Regions from separate parts of the Streptomyces sp. NPDC057963 genome, predicted to be linked through region 1. Evidence: riboswitches for the same ligand, from Rfam matches in the RefSeq annotation. Region 1 holds a riboswitch; each other region holds the start of a gene.
What was found. Region 1 has a riboswitch for cyclic di-AMP ahead of ACFVT1_RS32645 (M23 family metallopeptidase). Riboswitches for the same ligand answer to the same signal wherever they lie in the genome.
Positions count from the first base shown of each region.

Region 1 (3,300 bases):
TGCTGGGGCCGGGCGTCGGGTGTCGGGCGTCGACAGCCGCGTGCCGGGCGAGCGCCGGAGTGGGCGCCGGAGTGGGTGCCGGGCGGTCATGATTCGTTCCGTGGTCATGAGCCCGCCGCACATGCCGTACAGTTGTGTTTACCGACGCGGGGTGGAGCAGCTCGGTAGCTCGCTGGGCTCATAACCCAGAGGTCGCAGGTTCAAATCCTGTCCCCGCTACTGAAGAGTCAGGCCCGGCACGCATACAGCGTGCCGGGCCTGACTCGTTCCGGCCGACCCGTCGACCCACGAAGGAGCAGGTCCGGGTGGTGTGTGAGCTGTGCCACGTACGTACCCCCATTGGCCGATGAGGAGTCGCCGGGCGACTCCGCTCCGGTGAGCCTGGGGGTGGGGCGCGGTACCGTCCGCAGCCGCGCGCGTACCGGGCAGGAGACCACAGGTGTGGAAGCGGCTGAGGCGGCGCGGCAGGCATGCCGAGGGCGACGGCACCCGTACCCGGCGGTTCGTCCGCGCGCTGCCCGCCCTGATGATCGTCGGCGGGCTGGTGTTCGATCTCCTGACGCCGCCGACCTTCACCGCCATTCCGCTGTTCGTGGCGGCGCCGCTGATCGCCGCGCCGTTCTTCTCGCTGTCCAGGACCATCTGCACCGGCATCGCCTCGATGCTGGCCGTCATCGTGCTGCGGCTGTACAGCGCCACGCTGCCGCAGGTCGTGCCGCTGATCGAGCTGCTCACCCTGGCCACCGTCTCCGTCCTCGCCGTTGTGATCAACGGGGTCGTACGGCGGGGCAATGAGCAGCTGGCCTCCGCGCGGGTCATCGCGGAGACGGCCATGCGGGCGGTGCTGCCGAAGCCGTCCGACCGGATCGGCGGGCTGCATGTGGCGGCGCGGTACGAGGCGGCGCAGGCGGACGAGTTCGTCGGCGGCGACCTGTTCGCCGTGACGGACACCCCGCAGGGGGTGCGGCTGGTCGTCGGGGACGTACGGGGGAAGGGACTCGATGCCGTCGAGTCGGTGGCGGTGATCATCGGGGCGTTCCGGGAGGCGGCCGAGCAGGAGCGTTCGCTGGAGGGCGTGGCGCAGCGGCTGGAGCGGGCACTGGCGCGGGAGGGGACGCGGCGGGGCGGGCTCGACGCGGTCGAGGGCTTCATCACCGCCGTGCTGGCCGAGATCCCGCCCGGGGGGTCCCGGGTGCGGATCGTCAACCGCGGTCATCCCGAGCCGATCCTGCTGCACCCGGACGGGGAGCTGGAGGTGCTGGGGCCCACGGTGCCCGCGCTGCCCCTCGGGATGGACCTGGGCGTGTGGCCCGACCGGGCGGACGAGTGGGATCTGCCGGCGGGGACGACCCTCCTCCTGTACACGGACGGTCTCTCCGAGGCGCGGAACGCCGACGGCGTCTTCTACGACCCGGCGGCCCGGCTGCGGGGGCGGATCTTTCCGGGGCCCGAGGAGCTGCTGTCCGCGCTGACCGATGACGTACGGCTGCACACGGGTGGCGAGACGACCGACGACATGGCGCTGCTCGCGGTCGTGCGTCCCGCGGAGGGGCAGCCGGACCGGCGCAGGACCGTGAAGATCGTGGGTCTGGAAGAGGTGTGACGGGCGGGGGCGTGAGCTCCGCGCGAGCCGGGCGCGACCTCGGGCGCGGGATGCCCACCGTACGTAATCGAAGCGCACCGCTCCGCATAACATTTGACGCAACGTCAGAATCCGGGTAATGACTGAAGGTCGATCAACTCATACCGTTCCGCCCGATTGTGCCCCGTAAAGTCCAGGCCAAAGACATGAACGATCAGTGGGAACAGCTTGGAATCAGGCACGGGTGTCTATTAACGTTCGATAACGCAGCGCGGTCGTCCCAGCCGTCGTCAGTGGCGGCACCGTGCGCGAGCGCCGAATTCCGCAAGGGAACCGGGGAACCACCTACATGGGGTGAATCGGACACCTGCGTCTCGTGAGAGACGGAGGGGCCCGTAGGAGACCTTCCTGCTCCGAACCCGTCAGCTAACCCGGTAGGCGAGAAGGAAGGAAAGGAGTGCGCCCCCGTGGCGTCCAACAAGCCTGCCCCCGAGGCCCCCTCTCGGTTCAACCCCGACTTCGTTTCCGATGTCGTCGCTGACTTCGATTCCCCGGCCGGACCCGACTCCGGCTTCGGCGCCGACTACGGAACCGCCCGGACCGGAACCGCCTACGGTGCCAACTACGGCACTGTCGCGACGGGATCGGCGTACGGCACCGACTACGGCACCGTCGCGACGGGAACGGCATACGGCACCGAGCCTGGCGGCGACTTCGCCGGTGGGCTCGGCGGCGAATTCCGCGCCGACGGCAACGGCGGGCCCGAGCGGGGCCGGGACGAGTGGAACCCCACCGAGGAGTCCGTCCGCCCCGTACGCGGCAAGCACCGCGTCGCCAAGCAGCGCAACGGACTTGCCCGTAGCTCCACGGTGCTCGGGGTCGGCGTCATCGCGGCGGTCGGTGCGGGCGGCATGGCCACCGCGCAGAGCAAACCGCCGGTCTCCATCTCCCTTCCCGACTCCATCGCGGACAACCTCCCCGATGCCAAGTCCCTTCCGGGCGTGGGCTCTCTCTTCTCCGACGAGTCCGAAGCCGACAAGGCCGCGGACGCCGCCACTGCTGCCCCGCTCACCACCGCCGGTCTCACGACCGCCGAGGCCGAACAGGGCACGGTGGACGCGGGTGAGGCGCTCCGCGCGCGCATCCTCCAGCAGGCGGAGCAGCAGCAGGACGCCGCCGACGCCGAGGCGAAGGCCGCCCAGGAGAAGGAGGCCGCGGAGAAGGCCGCCGCCGAGGCCAAGAAGCAGCAGGACGCCGCCGAGGCCAAGGCCGCCGCGGAGAAGAAGAAGGCGGAGGAAGAGGCCAAGAAGAAGGCCGAGGCCCTGCGGCTCGCCAAGCTCGCCGCCAGCTACGCCCTTCCGACCTCCTCCTACACGATCACCTCGACCTTCGGCCAAGCCGGCTCGATGTGGTCCTCCGGCTACCACACCGGCCTCGACTTCGCAGCGCCGACGGGTACGCCGATCAAGGCCATACACGGCGGCACCGTCAAGTCGGCCGGCTGGTCCGGTTCGTACGGCTACCGCACGGTGCTGGAGCTCGACGACGGTACGGAGCTGTGGTTCTGCCACCAGTCCTCCATCGGCGTCAGCGTCGGCCAGAAGGTCTCCACCGGTGAGACCATCGGCCGAGTCGGCGCGACCGGCAACGTGACCGGCGCGCACCTCCACCTGGAGGTCCACACCCCCGCCGGTACGGGCATCGACCCGATGGCCTGG
Region 1 covers NZ_JBHVPX010000020.1:24,795-28,094, reverse strand. The annotation lists tRNA gene ACFVT1_RS32655 (tRNA-Met) at 146-219, shown strand; gene ACFVT1_RS32650 (PP2C family protein-serine/threonine phosphatase) at 440-1,603, shown strand; cyclic di-AMP (ydaO/yuaA leader) riboswitch at 1,886-2,038, shown strand; gene ACFVT1_RS32645 (M23 family metallopeptidase) at 2,050-3,300, shown strand, end outside.

Region 2 (3,300 bases), on a different contig from region 1:
CACATGGAGGCTGCCCTGGAGCAGTCGGCCGAACCGGGGGCGAAGTTCGTGCAGGCTCAGCACGGTGCGGCCGGTGGGAACGGCGGTGTGGGGGAGGCTCACGCGGATCTCGGCATCGTTGCGGACCGCGTCCGCGGCCTCCTCGCGGCGCTCGCGCGCCTCGCTCAACCGCTCCTCGTGGAGGCCGCGCAGCTTGCCCCCGGACTCCTGCGCGGACCGCTTGCGGCGGCCGGCGAGGATCTTCGGCAGGCCCCCGTCCACCTCCGCCTTCTTGCCTTGGCGCTGGCGGCGGGCCAGTTTCACATGGGTTTCCTCCAGTTCGCGTTTCTGGCGGCGTACGTCGGCCTCGGCGGCCCGCAACATCCGCCCGGCGGCCTCCTGTTCGGTGGTGAGGGCTTCCTGGTAGGCGGACCAGCCACCGCCGTACCAGCTCACGGATCCGGCGCGCAGTTCGGCGATGCGGTCCACGCGCTCCAGCAGTTCGATGTCGTGACTGACCACGACCAGCACTCCGGAGCGCCAGTTGTCGACGGCGTCGTAGAGCCTGCGACGCGCGAACACATCAAGGTTGTTGGTCGGTTCGTCGAGCAGGAGGACATCAGGATGCTCCAGCAGCAGTGCGGCCAGGCGCAGCAGGACGGTCTCCCCGCCGGACATCTGGCCGACGGTGCGGTCCAGTTCGAGGCCCCCGAGCCCCAGTGAGCCGAGTGTCGCGAGGGCTTGTTCCTCCACGTCCCAGTCGTCACCGATCGTCTCGAAGTGCTTCTCGTCCACATCCCCGGCCTCGATGGCGCGCAGTGCGTCGCGCCGCTCGGCGATGCCCAGGGCCTGGTCCACCCGCAGTGAGGTGTCGAGGGTGATGTTCTGAGGGAGGTGGGCGAGGCTGCCGCCGACGGTCACCGAGCCCTGGGAGGGGCGAAGCAGGCCGGCCAGCAGGCGCAGCAGTGTGGACTTGCCCGCGCCGTTGTCGCCCACGAGACCGGTGCGGCCACGGCCGATACCGAAGGAGAGTCCGTCGAAGACGGTCGTGCCGTCCGGCCACTGGAAGGACAGGGCGGAGCAGGTGAGGGAGGCGCTGGGGGCGGTGGGTGTCGCCATGGTGATCCTCGCAGTCGTGAGCACGGTGAATGGGGGCTTCGTATGCGAGCACCACGCAGCGACCGACAGGGGAAGGGTGCGGCGGTCCGAGAGATCGAGGGACGGCTCATGCACCGAGGTCGCATCCACGCGGGGTCACGGGCAGGGGTAAACACTGCTACTGCGTGACGGGCGTACGACCGGAGTCGTACGGCGCGATGATCGCGAACCTCAGATGCGCAACGTCCACCTCAATCGGAGACAACAGGACGGCCGAAACGATAGCGAGGCGGAGGGCGGAAGGCAAAGTCTTGTGCCGTGTGGGGGAGGGACACGGGTGGACCGCCGGCCGGTCCTTCCGGGTGCGATCGGCCCGGGGGCGGTGCGCCGGAGCGAGAGCGTGCGAGTCAACGGGTGAATGTTCCCATATGGGCGGTTTCGCCTAGTACACCCTCTTGGTCGATAAAGGGGAGTCTGTTGTGAATTGCAGCTTTTGGCCTATGCCTGAAATGCACCTTTTGCGAATTGTGTGGTGTGAGTCACGTTCAAGGTTCAGGGGGTCGTGGCGTGCGCCTCGGTTCCCTTCTGCGCAAGGAAAATCAGCAATGCGGTGTGAGGTGGATTACTGCCTTTCCGTGATTCGATCTTGCAAATGAATTGTGATCAAAAAATAGGGGCTTGTTCCATTCGGTGTTTCTCGCCTACGGTCACCGTCAATCCGGACGGAACGCCGAATCCTGCCGCCGTCCGAGAAACCGACCCGATCGCGTACGGCAGGAGCGGGGGACCCAGGTAGGCCGCCGAACCGGTATCCGGAACGGCTCGGGGTGAAGTCGCAGTTTCCTGCGGCCAGACATCTCCCGTCTGAACCCGACAGCTCACCTCGTAGGCGACGGAGAGGAATTCGCCATGCCCGCAACGGGTAAGTCCTATCGTCGCAAGCACACTTCGCTGACCCGCGGTTTCATCGCCGCGACCACGGGCGGGGCCGCTCTCGTGCTTCCGCTGATCTGCGCGGGCTTCGCCTCGGCCGCGCCGGCCCAGGCGGTCGCCGCCGAAAAGGCCGCGGCGCCGTCCGCCGCCGTCAAGGAAATATCCGCCCGGAAGGCCGCGCCCACCGTCTATTCCGTGACCGTGGGCGACACCCTTTCCAAGATCGCGCGGGGGCATTCCGTCAGCGGTGGCTGGCAGAAGCTGTACGAGGACAATCGAGGCGTGATCGGCGGCAACCCCGCCGTGATTCGTCCCGGCATGAAGCTGACCATCGGCGCCGAGGCGGAGTCTCGCGTTTCCACCGGCGTATCCGCCGTGAACGGCGTCGCGGTGCCGGCGACGGCCACCACTGCCGCACCGGCCGCCAAGCCCGCCACGTACACGAACAATCTGGACGGCTGGATCAAGAAGTCGCTGGCCGTCATGGCCGAGCGCGGCATCCCCGGCAGCTACAACGGCATCCACCGCAACGTCATGCGTGAATCCTCCGGCAACCCCCGGGCCGTCAACAACTGGGACTCGAACGCCGTCGCGGGAACCCCGTCCAAGGGTCTCCTCCAGATCATCGACCCGACGTTCCGCGCCTACCACGTGCCCGGTACGTCGCTGGACAGCTACGACCCGGTTGCCAACATCACCGCGGCCTGCAACTACGCGGCCGCCAAGTACGGCTCGATCGACAACGTGTTCGGGGCCTACTGACGCGCAACGGCGCCGACGGCGGTTCAGGACCGACGGGTGGCGAGAGGCCGGAACAGAGGCCGCTCGCGAAGGACCGCACCCGCCGGTCAGGGACCGCCTTCCGGCCGTAGTCCCGCATGCGTGGAAAGACGGAACTCCCGACCCGCGCCCATCCGTCGCCGGACTGCCGTCCCGAGACGGGCCGTTGGGCATGGGGCCCCGCCCCGCACGCATGCGCGGGCAGCGTACGGAGGTGGCGCTACACGGCCCGGCGGGGGCCGGGAACGGTCACATGGCCGGCGAGCCACGAGAGGAGGGGCTCCAGTTCCTCTGCCGCCGCGAGCACGGCACCGGCCAGCGCCGGCGTGTGCTGCGCGCAGTCCCCGCCGAGGGGGCGGGTGGCGGAGATCGAGCGGTACCGGAGGTAGTCGGCGCGGGGATGCCCGGCGTCATGGCCGCGTGGCACGCGCTTCATCAGGTCACCGGTGACCTCGTACCCCCGCGCTGCCAGCGCCTCGACGGCGCGCACCAGCCCGGGGCCGCTCTCCT
Region 2 covers NZ_JBHVPX010000003.1:186,295-189,594, reverse strand. The annotation lists partial or broken gene ACFVT1_RS07930 (ATP-binding cassette domain-containing protein) at 1-363, opposite strand, end outside; partial or broken gene ACFVT1_RS07925 (ATP-binding cassette domain-containing protein) at 484-1,098, opposite strand; cyclic di-AMP (ydaO/yuaA leader) riboswitch at 1,796-1,982, shown strand; gene ACFVT1_RS07920 (transglycosylase SLT domain-containing protein) at 1,987-2,772, shown strand; gene ACFVT1_RS07915 (DUF2461 family protein) at 3,011-3,300, opposite strand, start outside.
Region 2: another riboswitch for cyclic di-AMP. It lies ahead of ACFVT1_RS07920 (transglycosylase SLT domain-containing protein); the one in region 1 lies ahead of ACFVT1_RS32645 (M23 family metallopeptidase).

Region 3 (3,300 bases), on a different contig from region 1:
AGCCCCGTCCCGCCCCGCCGATCACCGCGGACGACACCGGCCGGGTGGTGATCGTCGACCGGCCGGGCGCGGTGCAGACGCAACTGCTGATCGGCCGGATCGGCGCCGACCGGCACGACAGCGTGTGGCCGGCCCAGGTGCTCGGCACGTACTGCCTGGGCGGCACGCTCACCTCCCGGCTGGACCGGGTGCTGCGCGAGGAGAAGGGCTACACCTACGGCGTGCGGGCCTTCGCCCAGGTGCTGCGGTCGTCGGCCCCGGACTCCGCCGCGGGGCCGACCGGTGCCGCGATGCTGGCCATCAGCGGATCGGTGGACACGGAGTCCACGGGACCGGCGCTGAAGGACCTGTGGACGGTACTGCGGACCCTGGCGGCCGAAGGGCTGACCGATGAGGAGCGCGAGACGGCCGTGCAGAACCTCGTGGGTGTCGCACCGCTGAAGTTCGAGACGGCGGCCTCCGTCGCAGGCACCCTCGCCGACCAGGTCGAGCAGCACCTCCCGGACGACTACCAGGCGCATCTTTATGCCCGGCTCGCGGAGACCGGCACGGTCGAGGCGACCGCGGCGGTGGTCAGCGCCTTCCCGGGCGACCGGCTGGTCACGGTCCTCGTCGGTGACGCGGCGCAGATCGAGGAGCCGGTCCGGGCGCTGGGCATCGGAGAGGTGTCGGTGGTCGCCGGCTGACCGGGCCGGCCCGTTGCGCGTGGCGGTCCGCCGGTGGCGGTCCGCCCGTGCCGCCTCACCGCTCGGCCGCCTCTTCCGGCGGAGGACCGACGGGGCGGACCGAGTGTCGGCTGCGCCGCTCGGCCCCCCAGCTGGCCCACCATCCGGTGTCATGTGTCCACATACCGGGACAAGAGGAAGGCTCCTGTGAGCGAGATCTCGCTGGAGCCTTCCTTTTTGTCCGTTCTGGTGGAGGGGTTGCCTGTCTGCCCTGTGGGATGCGCTACAAAACGGCCTGTCCGTTTGGTGAATGAAAGTGACCCCGCTTAGCGTCGGCTGGGCTGTCCGTCACTCGTACGCCGCATCCGCGACGCACCGGGCAGCCATCGCCGAGTCCCCGTCAGGCGCGAGCCTGGGGAGCCGGGGACCCACGCAGTCCCTGGGGTGAATCGGATGTCTGGGCCTCGGTGAGGCCGGGGCGTCCGTAGGAGACCTTCCTGCTCCGAACCCGTCAGCTAACCCGGTAGGCGAGAAGGAAGGAAAGGACCAGCCACTTCATGGCGTTCACCCGTGCCACCGGGAAGCATCGTGCCCCGAGCCGACTGACGTGCAGGAGCGCGAAGATCGCCGGCGTCGCGGCCCTGGCCACCACCGGCGTCGTCGGCGGCATGGCCGCGCCGGCCCTCGCCGCGGACGCGTCCGTCAGCGAGACCGGCCTGAACCAGGTCATCGCCATCGACAGCGCCCTCGCCGGCCAGATCGACGCCCAGGCCGACGCGCAGCGGCGCCAGGCCGATGCCGCGGCGAAGGCGGAGGCTCAGCGCAAGGCGGAGGCCCAGAAGCGGGCCGAAGCCAAGAAGAAGGCGGAGGCGAAGGCCAAGGCCGACGCGAAGCGCGAGGCCGAAGCGCGCGCCGAGAAGGCGCGCGCCGCCCGGTCCGCCGAGCGCACCCGCCTGGGAGCCTTCCAGCTCCCGGTCGCCGGTTCGTACGTCACCACCGGCTACAAGTCCAGTGGCTCGCTCTGGTCGTCCGGCAGCCACTCGGGCATCGACTTCCACGCCGCGTCCGGCAGCTCCGTCGTCGCCGTCGGTGCCGGTACGGTCGTCGAGGCCGGCTGGGGCGGCGCGTACGGCAACAACATCGTGCTCCGGATGACGGACGGTACGTACACGCAGTACGGCCACCTCTCCTCGATCGGCGTCTCCGTCGGCCAGAGCGTCGGCGCGGGACAGCGGATCGGCCTCTCCGGTTCGACCGGCAACTCCACCGGCCCGCACCTCCACTTCGAGGCCCGGACCACGCCTTCGTACGGCTCCGACATGAACCCCGTCGCATACCTGCGCGCCCACGGCGTCAACGTCTGACCGACGCCCCCGCAGCACCCCTTCGAAGGCCCCGGCGATACGCCGGGGCCTTCGCCGTGCCCGCGGTGCCGTGCCGTGCCCGCGGTGCCGTGCCGTGCCCGCGGTGCCGTGCCGTGCCCGCGGTGCCGTGCCGTGCCCGCGGTGCCGTGCCGTGCCCGCCGGGCCCGGCCCGCCGTGCCGACCCGCAGTGCCCGGCTCCGGCGCCCTCCCGTGGTTCCTGCCCGCCGCGCCGTCCGTGGCCAAAAGATATTCATGAATTTCTGCCCGGCATCGGAAATGCGGCCGCATTGGAATAGAGTCGCGGAACAGGCGTCGGCCGGCCGCGTTCCGCGGGGATCGAGGCGGAGGTTCGGGCATGCACATTCCCGCGCATTCGGTATGCACGGCAATCCGTGACGACATCGTCTCCGGTGTCTTCGAACGCGGCAGCCGGCTCACCGAGGAGTTGCTGGCGCGCCGTTACGGGGTCTCCCGTGTGCCGGTACGGGAGGCGCTGCGCACCTTGGAGTCCGAGGGGTTCGTGGTCACCCGGCGGCATGCGGGCGCCTGTGTCGCCGAGCCCACCGAACAGGAGGCGGCCGACCTGCTGGAGGTCCGGATGCTGCTGGAGCCACTGGGTGCCGCACGTGCCGCGCACCGCCGCACCGAGGCGCATCTCAAGGTGCTGCGCGGCCTGGTCGGGCTCGGCCAGGAGCGGGTCGGGCGGGGTGAGAGGGAGGATCTTCGCTCGCTGGGCGGCTGGTTCCACGAGACGTTGGCGCAGGCCTCCGGCAGCCCCGGCCTGATCGCGCTGCTCACCCAGCTCCGGCACAAGATCGCCTGGATGTACGAGGTCGAGCAGCCGGCCCGCCCGGCGGACTGCTGGGCCGAACGCGGAGCCATCGTGGACGCGGTGGCGCGCGGCGACGCGGAACGGGCCAGGGCGATGGCCGCCCAGCACGCCGAACGGGCCGCGGCCGCGCACCGGCTGCGCCGCACCGACCGGCCGGAACGCGGACCCGCGGCATCCCGCACCGACCGGCCGGAACGCGGACCCGCCGCCTCCCGCACCGGCCCGGTGAGGGCTCCGTAACATCCCGTAAACGCCACAGGCGACCGGCATTAACCATTACGCCGTATACAAAGAGCTGCCATTCCGTGGGGCTTTCTTCAGGCTGCCCGAATTACCTTTTCGCACGGGAATGTATTTGCCCGGTCCGGACCGGGAATGCGAAAGAGCCGCGGACCCGGTCAAGGGTGTCGCGGCTCTTTGAGGGGAGGGCAGGAAACGG
Region 3 covers NZ_JBHVPX010000028.1:47,317-50,616, reverse strand. The annotation lists gene ACFVT1_RS36070 (M16 family metallopeptidase) at 1-686, shown strand, start outside; cyclic di-AMP (ydaO/yuaA leader) riboswitch at 1,043-1,209, shown strand; gene ACFVT1_RS36065 (M23 family metallopeptidase) at 1,223-2,029, shown strand; gene ACFVT1_RS36060 (GntR family transcriptional regulator) at 2,385-3,101, shown strand.
Region 3: another riboswitch for cyclic di-AMP. It lies ahead of ACFVT1_RS36065 (M23 family metallopeptidase); the one in region 1 lies ahead of ACFVT1_RS32645 (M23 family metallopeptidase).

Region 4 (3,300 bases), on a different contig from region 1:
GGGTCGAGCCGGAAATGGTCAATGCCGACAGCGATCTCCATCGCGCGCACCCCGACTGGGTGCAGCACTTTCCCGGGCGGAAGCGGACCGAGTTCCGTAATCAACTGGTGCTCAATCTGGCCCGCGCCGATGTGCAGGAATATCTCTGGGAACAACTGGACGCACTGCTCTCCAGCGCGCCCATCGACTACGTGAAATGGGACTTCAACCGCTCCTTCACCGACGCCGGCTGGCCGGGCGAGGAATATCCGCAGAAGCTCTGGATCGAGCATGTCGACGCCCTGTACGCGTTGATCGACCGTCTCCGGGCCGCGCACCCCTCGGTCGCCTTCGAGTCCTGCTCCGGCGGTGGCGGCCGGGTCGACCTGGGGATTCTGTCCCGTACGGACCAGGTGTGGACCTCGGACAACACCGACCCGCTCGACCGCCTCGCCATCCAGGAGGGCTTCGGCCAGATCCATCCGGCTCGGGTGATGGCCGCGTGGGTCACCGACAGCCCGAATACCCAGCTCAACGGCAGGGTCAGTTCACTGCGCTTCCGCTTCGTGAGCGCGATGGCGGGCGTGCTCGGGGTCGGTGGGGACCTCGCCGAGTGGAGCGAGGAGGAGCTGGCCGAGGCGCGGGCCTGGGTGGAGCTCTACAAGGAGATCCGGCCGGTGGTGCAGCACGGCGCGCTGTACCGGCTGCGCGCCCCGCGCGGTGGTCTCAGTGCGGTCCAGTACGTCCAGGGGGACGAGATCGTGGTCCTGACGTGGCTGGAGGCGCAAAGGTACGGGGAGCTGCCTCCGGCCCTGCGACTGTGCGGACTCGACCCCGCGGCGACGTACACCTGCCGTGACACGGGGGCGGTGCACCACGGCTCGGCACTGCTCCATCAGGGGCTGCACACCGGGCTCCGGGGGGATCTCGACGCAGGGGTGCTGAGGCTCCGACGCGCACGATGAGCACGAAATGTCCGTAATAGGTGCATTTGGTCAAACTTGCCCTGTCCGTACGGGAGATGATCGCGCTCTCGTGAGCGGAATCATATCCGTGACGGTGTGTACCGACGGGGCGGTCGGCCATTCCCTGCGCGGCACGGAAAGGCAAGATCCTTAATCCACGGAGTGTGACCGGAATTCCGCGCCGATTTCCTGGCGCGGATTCCGGCGTGGAACCAGTGGCTTGTTCTCGCCGTCCCGACTCGCTTACGGTCACCGTCAATCCGGATGGACCGCCTAATCCTGCCGCCGTCCGGAATTCACATCCACTCATCGTGTGGCAGGAGCGGGGGAACCAGGTAGGCCGCCGTCCGGAGAAATCCGGCCGGCTCGGGGTGAAGCCGCGCTCGCCGCGGCCGGGCATCTCCAGCCCGAACCCGACAGCTCACCTCGCAGGCGCCGGAGAGGAAGCACGTCATGCCCATATCGGGTAAGCACCGTCATACGAAGGCCGGCACCATCGCCCGTGGCATCGCCGCCGCAGGCGCCGGTGGAGCCGTCATCGCACTGCCGTTGTTCGGCGCCACGGGTGCCAACGCCGCGGAGCAGGCCGCCCCGGCCGCCGCCCCGCAGTCGGCCTCCGCCGTCGCGCACGCCGCCCCGGCCAAGCCGATCGCGCAGAAGCAGGCCGCCACCACGACGTACTCCGTCGTCTCCGGCGACTGGCTGTCGAAGATCGCCGCCGACCACAAGATCGAGGGCGGCTGGCAGAAGCTGTACCAGGACAACCGCGCGGTCGTCGGCGACGACCCCGGCCTGATCTTCCCGGGCATGAAGCTGACGCTCGGCGGCAAGGCGGCGGACCACTCCGCGCCCACCGGCGCGGGCGCGGCCCTCCCGTCGAAGGCCCCCTCGGCTCCCTCGTCGGCGGCGGAGAAGTCCGCCCCGGCAAAGACTGCCCCGGCAAAGACTGCCCCGGCGAAGTCCGCCCCGGCCAAGGCCTCGGCGGTCACGGAGTCCAAGACCTCCGCCACGGCCGGTCGGAGCACCGGCTCCGGCTACGCGCACCCGGTCCCCGGCAACCACACCACCGGTTACCGCGCCTCCGGCTCCAACTGGTCCAGCGGCAGCCACACCGGGATCGACTTCCCCGTCTTCACCGGCACCAGCGTGAAGGCCATCACCTCCGGCACCGTCGTCACCGCCGGCTGGGGTGGCGCCTACGGCAACCAGGTCGTCATCAAGCACGCCGACGGCCACTACTCGCAGTACGGCCACCTGTCCTCGCTCTCCGTCTCGGCGGGCCAGTCCGTGAGCACCGGTCAGCAGATCGGCCTCTCCGGCTCGACCGGCAACGCCACCGGACCGCACCTGCACTTCGAGGTCCGCACCGGTCCGGGGTACGGCTCGGACATCAACCCGATCGCCTTCCTGGCTTCGCACGGCGTCTACGTCTGAGCCGGACGGACGGGCAGCTGAGCAGCACGGCATGACCTGAGCAACACGGAAGGGGCGGTGCGCGGCGGCGCACCGCCCCTTCTGCTTATTCCCCCTTTACCAAGATCTGACCGGGTGGTCTATCTCACCAACCGTCAACCCCTTATTACGGTCGCGTAGGTCACATTCGGCAGTGCAGGATGGGCGTTTGTGGCAGACGATTCGAGAAAAAATCAACGTGGCGTCATCAACCGACATGGTGTCATCGGGTCGTACGCAGCGATTGGCGACAGTTTCACCGAAGGGGTGGGCGACCCCGGTCCGGACGGGGCCTTCGTCGGCTGGGCGGACCGATTCGCGGTACTTCTCGCGGACCAGCTCCCTGACCCCGATGCGGAATCGAGCACCGAGGCTTCCGCACACGGGAATTTCAGATATGCCAATCTCGCCGTACGCGGACGCCTCCTCGACCAGATCGTCGAGGAGCAGGTGCCGCGCGCCAAGGAGCTCGCACCCGACCTGGTGAGCTTCTGCGCGGGCGGCAACGACATCATCAGGCCCGGCACCGACCCCGACGACGTGGCCGAGCGCTTCGAGCGCGCGGTCGCCGAGCTGACCGAATCGGTCGGCACCGTGATGGTCACCACCGGCTTCGACACCCGTGGCATCCCCGTGCTGCGCCATCTGCGCGGCAAGATCGCCACCTACACCGCCCATGTGCGGGCCATCGCCGACCGCTACGACTGCCCGGTCCTCGACCTGTGGTCGCTGCGATCCGTCCAGGACAGGCGTGCCTGGGACGACGACCGGCTCCATCTGTCGCCCGAGGGACACACCAGGGTCGCGCTGCGCGCCGCCCAGGTCCTCGGCCTCGACGTGCCGGCCGACCCCGACCAGGAATGGCCCCCGCAGGCACAGCGCGGCACGCTCGAAGTACGGCGTG
Region 4 covers NZ_JBHVPX010000003.1:725,937-729,236, reverse strand. The annotation lists gene ACFVT1_RS10245 (alpha-galactosidase) at 1-944, shown strand, start outside; cyclic di-AMP (ydaO/yuaA leader) riboswitch at 1,238-1,392, shown strand; partial or broken gene ACFVT1_RS10240 (peptidase) at 1,398-1,706, shown strand; partial or broken gene ACFVT1_RS10235 (hypothetical protein) at 1,877-1,933, opposite strand; gene ACFVT1_RS10230 (M23 family metallopeptidase) at 2,061-2,378, shown strand; gene ACFVT1_RS10225 (SGNH/GDSL hydrolase family protein) at 2,568-3,300, shown strand, end outside.
Region 4: another riboswitch for cyclic di-AMP. It lies ahead of ACFVT1_RS10240 (peptidase); the one in region 1 lies ahead of ACFVT1_RS32645 (M23 family metallopeptidase).